Regions from separate parts of the Saccharothrix camelliae genome, predicted to be linked through region 2. Evidence: riboswitches for the same ligand, from Rfam matches in the RefSeq annotation. Region 2 holds a riboswitch; the other holds the start of a gene.

Region 1 (4,369 bases), 1.9 Mb from region 2:
CCGACGGCGGTGGTGGAGACGGCCAGGACGACGAGCGTTCGGTGAAGAGGACGCACGGGTTGGCTCCTTCGGGTGAACCCGGACGAGTGCGCCCCGCGGCAGGGTTCGCGGGGTCCGCTGCTCACTCGTCCGTGGTCCAGACCAGCAGCCTGACCAGCGGTTATGCCGTGGTCAACGGTGGTCGGCCGAACGGCCGCGCGGCTCGTCACCCTCGGTGGACATAACGGACAACTGGTAATGCCCAGGTCGCTCGGCCGGGCGCTTGTCCGGTGTCGACCGGCGCACCGCGAGCCGGGTGAGGGCGACGCCGACCAGGACCACGGCCATGCCCGCGAGGACGCGCGGCGTCAGCGGCTCGTCCAGCACGACCGCGCCCAGGGCGACGGAGACGACGGGCAGCAGGTAGCCGACGGTGGCGGCGCTGGTGGGGCCCTCGTCCTCGATGATCCGGTAGTTGAGGATGAACGTGACGCCGGTGCCGAAGACGCCGAGCACCACCACAGCGACGACGGCCGTGGCGTTGGGCGTCGCCGGGGTGCGGTCGAACGGGAGCGTGACGGCGGCCAGGACGGTGGCGGCGGTGAGCTGGGCGGCGGACATCGCCACCGGGCCTCCCCTGCCGACCAGCTTGCGCCCCATGTAGGCGAACGCGACCGCGTAACCGGCCGCCGCGCCGAGGAGGGCGAGCACGCCGGGACCGGCGCCGCCGTGCTGCCACGGGGCGAAGATGAGCAGGACGCCGGCGAAGCCGAGGGCCAGGCCGGCGACCCGGACCGGCGTGACGCCGCGGTCCGTGCCGACGGCGAGTCCGATCAGGAGCGAGAACAGCGGGGTGGTCGCGTTGAGGACGCCCGCCACCCCGGAGTCGACGGTCCGCTGGCCGATGGCGAAGAGCAGGAACGGCAGGGCGTTGCAGAAGAACGCGGCGACCGCCAGGTGCCCCCAGAGCCCGCGGGGCAGCCGCTGACCGCTCGCGCGGGCCAGGACGAGCAGGGTGGCGGCGCCCAGGGCGCAGCGGGTCACGGTGATCTGCGCGGGTGACAGGCCGGTCAGGGCCAGCTCGATCCACAGGAAGCACGAGCCCCACAGCAGGGCCAGCGCCGCCACCCGCAGCACGCCTCGTCCGGTCATGGGATCACCGTCGCGCACGCCGAACTTCAAGAAAAGTGAAACCTCATGACACAGCTTTAAGCAACGCTACAACGTCATCCAGTACCTGAATGGTGAACTCGGGGGTCCTGAACGTTCGACACGCGGGTCCTGGATGTAGGACTCTCGCGAGAGTCCTACATCCAGGGCGCGAGAGTCCTGCGGTCGGGGCCCCCGAGTTCAACGCTCAGCGGGTGTGCACGAGCAGCTTGTCGACGCCGTGCACGATGGACGCGGCGCGGAACGCCGGGCGCTCGGCGGCCAGGCGCAGGTTCGGGAAGCGGCGCAGCAGGGCCGGGTAGGCGGCGCGCAGCTCCATCCGGGCCAGCTCGGCGCCCACGCAGCGGTGCGCGCCGTGGCCGAACGCCAGGTGCGACGAGGCCGGACGGCCGGCGTCGAACTGCGGCGTGCCCTCGCGGTTGGCCGCCGACAGCGACACCACGACCACGTCACCCTCCTCGACCTGCTGGTCGCCGACCCGCAGCGGGTGCCGGGCGAACCGCGGGAACGCCACCTGCACCACGCTCAGGTGCCGCAGCAGCTCCTCGACCAGCGGCGCGGTGGCCGCGTCGTCGTCGCGCATCGCCGTCCGCGCCGCGTCGTCGCGCAGCAGCACGATCGCGCCCAGCGCGAGCATCGACGCCGTGGTGTCGAACCCGCCGGTCAGCACGCCGTCGGCCAGGCCGGCCAGCTCGATGTCGCTGACGTCGTCGCCGTGCTGGCGGATGATCGAGCCGATCAGGCCGTCACCCGGCGACCGGCGCTCGCGGCGCACGATCTCCTCCATGTAGGACAGCGACTCCGAGATCGCGCCCAACGCCTGCCCCGCGCCCCCGAACAGGTCGAACCGGGCCGCCGCCAGCTCCTGGAACCGGTCGCGGTCCTCGTAGGGCACGCCCAGCAGCTCGCAGATCGTCAACGACGGGATCGGCAGCGCGAACTCCTGCACCAGGTCGACCGGCCCGTCGGCGGCCTCCATCGCGTCCAGCCGCTCGGTCACGATCGCGTCGATGCGCGGCACGAGGCGGGACAGCCTGCGCATGGTGAACTCCGGCGTGAGCAGCTTGCGCAGCCGGGTGTGGTCGGGCGGGTCGGCGAACCCGAGGCCGCCGGGCGACTGCTCCAGCCGCCCCACCGCCTCGCCGAGCCGGGCGTAGTCGTTGCTGAACGCACCTGTGTCGGAGAGCACCTTCTTCGCTTCGTCCTGGCCCGTGACCAACCACACGCGCAAGCCGAACGGCACCGGGATGCGGTGCACCGCCGCGGTCTCGCGCATCCGCTCCAGCTCGGCGACCGGGACCACCCCGTCCCGCTTCAGCGGGACCAGCGCGCGGTCCGGGAGCAGCGACAACGCCCGCGAACCGATCTTGCCCAACACCCACCGCGTCGCCGAACGCCGAGCGACCCACGCCACCAAGCCGTCGCGCACGGACGCCAAAGTCGTCATCGAACACCCCTCTTCCCCAGGTCGAATGTTGGACGGTAACCGTACGTAGGGGTGAGCAGCATCGCGCCAGAGGCGGATTGACACACCGGTAACCGTGACAGACGATCGGCAATCGCGCGTGAGAATCGGGGGAAGCCGGTCGAAGTCCGGCGCTGACCCGCAACGGTAGGTCCCGACCGGGACGAGCCCGAACACCCGTCGCGCGCGCCACGCTCCAGACACCGTCGAGGTCACGGGTCGGAGCCCGGGGGAAGTCGGTGACGGCTGTCCGGGGTCCGCTCGCGCCCAGCGCCCGGAAAGGCCGAACATGCCGTTGAGACGGACCGCCGCCGCCATCGCCGCCGCCGCTGTCGCCGCCCTCGCGTCGGTGGCCACCGCGCAGGGCCAGGCCGCGCAGGGCGCGCCCGCGCCGACGGCGGACGTGAGCGACGCCGCCGCCGGGTGGCTGGCCCGCCAGCTCGTCGACGGCGACCACCTGGAGATCGTCCTGGACGGCACCGCCTACCCCGACCAGGGCCTGACGCTGGACGCGCTGTTCGCGCTGACCGCCGCCGGCGTGGCGTCCGACAACGCCGACGGCATCGCCGCCTGGCTCGCCGAACCGGCCATCATGGACAACTACCTGCACTTCGGCGACCCGGCCGAGTCGTTCGCGGGCGCGCACGCCAAGCTCGCGCTCGGCGTGCAGGTGCACGGGCAGGACCCGACGAGCTTCGGCGGCGTCGACCTGATCGCCGACCTGACGGCGTTGCAGGACCCGTCCGGCCGGTTCCGCGACAAGACGCGGTACACCGACTACTCCAACGGCTTCACCCAGGCGTTCGCGGTGCTGGCGCTGGACCGGTGGGACGGCGCGCCGCGGGCCGCGGTCGACTACCTCGTCGGCGAGCAGTGCGCGGACGGCGGCTTCCCGCTGATCCTGGAGGCCGAGACCTGCGCGTCCCACGTGGACGCCACCGCGATGGTCGCGCAGGCGCTGCTGGCGGTCGACCGGACCGCCGAGGCGGACCGGGCCCTCGACTGGCTGGCCGGCGTGCAGCAGCCCGGCGGCGGGTTCCGCGACCAGGGCGCGACCGACGAGGGCAACGCCAACAGCACCGGCCTCGCGGCGCAGGCGTTGCGCGCGGGCGGCCGGACGGCCGAGGCGGACCGGGCGGCGGGGTTCCTGACGTCGGTGCGGGTCGGCTGCGCGGCCGCGGCGGCGGACCGGGGCGCGATCGCGTTCGACAAGGCGGGTTTCCAGCGGGCCACGTCGCTGCGCGCGAGCGCGCAGGGCGTCCTCGGGCTGGTCGGCGTCAACTTCGCGGACCTGACGGCGGAGGGCGGCACGCCGGGCGCGCCGGTGCTCGACTGCGCGGACGTCCCGCCGACGTCGACCAGCTCGGAGACCACGACCACGACGACCACCGCCACGACGACCACGACCGAGGCGACGACCACCACCGCCGACACGAGCACGGCCACGAGCACCACGACGGCGGTCGTGGTCGCGGTGGCCGGTCACGGCAACCTGGCCCGCACCGGCGCCTCGGTCGGCCCGGCGCTGTGGATGGGCGTGCTGCTGCTGGTGGGCGGCGTGCTCGCGGTCGTGCTGGCGCGCAAGCGGCACGCGGGGGCGGGCAGGTGACGGCACGGCGCACGACGGCGGCCGGCCCCCTCGACCGCACCGCGCCGTGACGGGCCGGTGGCGGGCGGTCCTGGCGACGGCGGCCGTCGTCGGGCTCGCGCTGATCGGCGTCCCGCCGAGCGCCCAGGCCGCGGACTGCGCGGGCG
Region 2 (4,369 bases):
GTCGCTCGGCAGCAGCGCCAGCGAGAAGTACGGCACGTCCTCGGCGTCCACCTCGGACAGCGGCGCGGTGCGCTGACCGCCGGTCGTCGCCCGCTCCACGTACCACGCCTCGTCCAGCCGGCCCGCCCGCGCCAACGCCTCGCGCACCCGCGGGAACGTCCGCCCCAGCTTCACGATCGCCACCGGGTCGCCGCCGCTCAGGTGCTCGACCAGGTCGTCGGTCGACAGCGTGCCCGGCAGCACGGTCAGCACCTCGTCCCGCTCCACCAGCGGCCGGCCGATCACCGCCGCGCCGGCGCTCACCGACGTCACGCCCGGCACCACCTCGGCCTCGTACCGGTGCGCCAACCGCTTGTGCAGGTGCATGTAGGAGCCGTAGAAGAACGGGTCGCCCGCTGCCAGCACGACCACCGTGCGACCGGCGTCCAGGTGCGCGGCCAACCGGGCCGCGCACTCCTCGTAGAACGCGTCGATCTCGCCCTGGTAGTCGTCGGAGTCCTCGGTGGTGACGGGGTAGACCAGCTGCTCCTCGACCTGCCCGGCGCGCAGGTAGGGCGCGGCGATCCGCCGTGCCACGCTGCGGCCGTGGCGGGCGCTGTGGAACACGACCACGTCCGCCTCGCCGATCAGCCGCGCCGCCTTGACGGTCACCAGCTCCGGGTCGCCCGGACCGACACCGACGCCGTACAGCTTGCCCGTCATTCGTCCTCGCTCGCGATCGCGTTGATCGCCGCCGCGGTCATGGCGCTGCCGCCCCGCCGCCCGCGCACGACCAGGTGCTCCAACCCCAGCGCGTTGGCCGCCAGGGCGTCCTTCGACTCGGCCGCGCCGATGAACCCGACCGGCACGCCCAGCACGGCCGCCGGTCGGGGCGCGCCCGCCGCCACCATGTCCAGCAGGTGGAACAACGCGGTCGGCGCGTTGCCGATGGCGACCACCGCGCCGTCCAGCCTGTCGCGCCACAGCTCCAGCGCGGCGGCGCTGCGCGTGTTGCCCATCTCCGCGGCCAGTCCCGGCACCCGCGGGTCGCTCAACGTGCAGACGACCTCGTTGTCGGCCGGCAGCCGACGCCGGGTCACGCCCGCCGCGACCATCTGCGCGTCGCACAGCACCGGCGCGCCCGCCAGCAGGGCGGCACGCGCGTCCCGCACCACGGCCGGCGAGAAGCCGACGTCCCCGACCAGGTCGACCATCCCGCAGGCGTGGATCATGCGCACCACCACCCTGGCCACGTCCTCGGGGAACCGCGCCAGGTCGGCCTCGGCGCGGATGGTGGCGAAGGAGCGGCGGTAGATCTCCGCGCCGTCCTTGACGTAGCTGGTCACCTGATCTCCTCGTACCCGTCGCCGGTCGCGACGAACTCCACCGCGCCACCCGCCGGCCGACCGCACCGCCGGGCGCAGCCCGACCAGTGCGCGCGACCCGGCGCGGTCCGGGTCTCGATCCACCGGGCCGCGTCGGCCCGGACGTCGGCCAGCGACTTCGCGCACCCCGGCCGGCCCGTGCAGGCGCTGACGCCGTGCCACGGCGAGTCCGGCGACGTGAACAAGCCGCCGGCACCGCTCCCGGACGGCAGCACCACGCTCCGCCACGGCGTGAGCCGGACCGGCACGCCGGCGAGCAGCCGCGCGTCCCACCGGCCCAGCGGAACGCCCGCCACGACGGCGGAACCGTGCGTCCCGGGTGCGACGGGCGTCACAGCCGGTTCGATCCGGGCGTCACCCGGAACGCCCAGCGCGGCCGTGATCTTCCGCACACCGCCGTCCACTTCGGACAGCCGCCAGGCGTCGCCGCGCAGTCGCTGGAACAGCTGAGCGGCGGTCACCACGGCCTCGACCGGGTCGGTGACGCGGAGCCCTGAATCGTGTCCCGCCAGGAACAACGCGTCACCGACGAGCCCGATGTCACCCGACAGGCCGCTGACCGCGTGACCCACCGTGACCAGGAAACGCCCTGGCAGGGCCGCCAACCCCGGTTCCGAGCACAGGGCCGCGTCGATCGAGCCGACCAGCGCCTGGTTGTCCTCCAGCGGCGCGGCGACGATGTTCCGCACCCGCTCGTGCGTCATCGAGGGCAGCAGGCCGACGTCGCGCAAGCGTGCGCCGAGTTCCGTTTCCGCACCCGGTGGCAAGCCCCTGATCTGCAGGTTCGCCCGCGAGGTCAGCTCCAGGGACCCGTCGCCCAGCTCCAGCGCGGCGGTCCGCAGCGCGTCCACCTGGACGGCGGTCAACGCGCCGCCGGGCACCCGCACGCGGGCCAGCCCGCCGTCGGCGGCCTGGTGCACGTCGATCGCTCCCGGGCAGGCGTCCGGGCGAACTCGGTCGGTGGGCATGGTCTGGATGCTAACTGCCGTTAGGGTGACCTCCGAACGGCGAAGCAGCAGGAGGAAGCCGGTGGAAATCCGGCGCGGTCCCGCCACTGTGACCGGGGGAGGCCCCGGGAGTCAGGAACTCCGCTCGCCGTAACCCACGACCGGGGCGAGGACCCCCGAGGGATGGAGCCCGCACGTGATCCTGCTGCTGTCGACCTCCGACACGGACCTGCTGTCCGCTCGCGCCAGCACTGCCGACTTCCGCCTGGCCAACCCCGCCCGCACCGCTGTGGACGACCTCCCGGCGCTGGTGGAGGGCGTCGACCTGGTGGTCGTGCGCATCCTCGGCGGTCGCCGGATGTGGGAGGAGGGGCTGGACTGGCTGCTCGCCTCCGGCCTGCCGGTCGTCGTGCTGGGCGGTGAGCAGAACCCGGACGCGCCGCTGATGGAGCTGTCCACCGTGCCCGGCGGCGTCTGCGCGGAGGCGCACGCCTACCTGGCGCACGGCGGCGCGGCCAACCTCGCCCAGCTGCACGACTTCCTGTCCGACACGGTGCTGCTCACCGGCCACGGCTTCGCGCCGCCCGAGCCGACGCCGACCTGGGGCCTGCTGGAGCGCGACGACGCGGGGGAGGGGCCGACCGTCGCGGTGCTGTACTACCGCGCCCACCACGTGGCCGGGAACACGGCGTTCGTGCACGCGCTGTGCGACGCGATCGTGGCCAAGGGCGGTCGCCCGCTGCCGGTCTACTGCGCCTCGCTGCGCGCGGCGGACCCGGGGCTGCTGGCCGAGCTGGGCAAGGCCGACGCCCTGGTGGTCACCGTGCTCGCGGCCGGCGGCACCAAGCCCGCCGCCGCGTCCGCCGGCGGTGACGACGACGCGTGGGACGTGGGCGCGCTGGCCGCGCTCGACGTGCCGATCCTGCAAGCCCTGTGCCTCACCGGCAGCCGGGCTTCGTGGGACGACAACGACGATGGTCTGTCCCCTTTGGACACCGCCACCCAGGTGGCGATCCCCGAGTTCGACGGCCGGATCATCACCGTGCCGTTCTCGTTCAAGGAGGTCGACGAGGACGGCCTCACCGTCTACGTCGCCGACGAGGAGCGGGCGGCGCGGGTCGCGGGCATCGCGGTCCGGCACGGCAGGCTCCGGCACATCCCGCCCGCCGAGCGCCGGATCGCCGTCATGCTCTCGGCGTACCCGACGAAGCACTCCCGGATCGGCAACGCGGTCGGGCTGGACACCCCGGCCAGCGTCGTGCGGCTGCTCGCCGCGATGGCCGAGCGCGGCTACGACATCGGTGACGAGCTGCCCGGCGTGGCCGACCTCGACGGCGACGCGCTGATCCACGCCCTGATCGCGGCCGGCGGCCAGGACGCCGACTGGCTGACCGAGGAGCAGGTGCGCGGCAACCCGGTCCGGCTCCCGGCGGCCCGCTACCGCAAGTGGTACGCCACCCTGCCGGAGGACACCCGGCAGGGAATGGAGCAGCACTGGGGCGCGGCGCCCGGCGACCTGTTCGTGGACCGGTCGGCGGACGCCGACGGCGAGATCGTGCTGGCCGCCCTGCGCTCCGGCAACGTCGTGGTGATGGTGCAGCCGCCGCGCGGCTTCGGCGAGAACCCGATCGCCATCTACCACGACCCCGACCTGCCGCCGAGCCACCACTACCTGGCCGCCTACCGGTGGCTGGAGGACGAGTTCGGCGCCGACGCCGTGGTGCACGTCGGCAAGCACGGCAACCTGGAGTGGCTGCCCGGCAAGACCGTCGGCATGTCGGCGGGCTGCGGCCCGGACGCGGCGCTCGGCGACCTGCCGCTGATCTACCCGTTCCTGGTCAACGACCCGGGCGAGGGCACCCAGGCGAAGCGGCGGGCGCACGCCACCCTGGTCGACCACCTGGTGCCGCCGATGGCCAGGGCCGACAGCTACGGCGACATCGCCCGGCTGGAGCAGCTGCTGGACGAGCACGGCAACATCGCCGCGATGGACCCGGCCAAGCTGCCGGCGATCCGGGCCCAGATCTGGACCCTCATCCAGGCCGCCAAGCTCGACCA

What was found. Region 2 has a riboswitch for cobalamin ahead of cobN (cobaltochelatase subunit CobN). Riboswitches for the same ligand answer to the same signal wherever they lie in the genome.
Region 1: another riboswitch for cobalamin. It lies ahead of AB0F89_RS25505 (prenyltransferase/squalene oxidase repeat-containing protein); the one in region 2 lies ahead of cobN (cobaltochelatase subunit CobN).

The regions. Positions count from the first base shown of each region.
Region 1 covers NZ_CP160453.1:5,706,576-5,710,944, reverse strand. Annotated here, with positions in the region: gene AB0F89_RS25520 (S8 family peptidase) at 1-56, opposite strand, end outside; gene AB0F89_RS25515 (DMT family transporter) at 172-1,131, opposite strand; gene AB0F89_RS25510 (cytochrome P450) at 1,337-2,596, opposite strand; cobalamin riboswitch at 2,675-2,814, shown strand; gene AB0F89_RS25505 (prenyltransferase/squalene oxidase repeat-containing protein) at 2,904-4,223, shown strand; gene AB0F89_RS25500 (hypothetical protein) at 4,270-4,369, shown strand, end outside.
Region 2 covers NZ_CP160453.1:7,601,369-7,605,737, reverse strand. Annotated here, with positions in the region: gene cobJ (precorrin-3B C(17)-methyltransferase) at 1-702, opposite strand, end outside; gene AB0F89_RS33275 (precorrin-8X methylmutase) at 699-1,325, opposite strand; gene AB0F89_RS33270 (hypothetical protein) at 1,322-2,332, opposite strand; cobalamin riboswitch at 2,340-2,474, shown strand; gene cobN (cobaltochelatase subunit CobN) at 2,508-4,369, shown strand, end outside.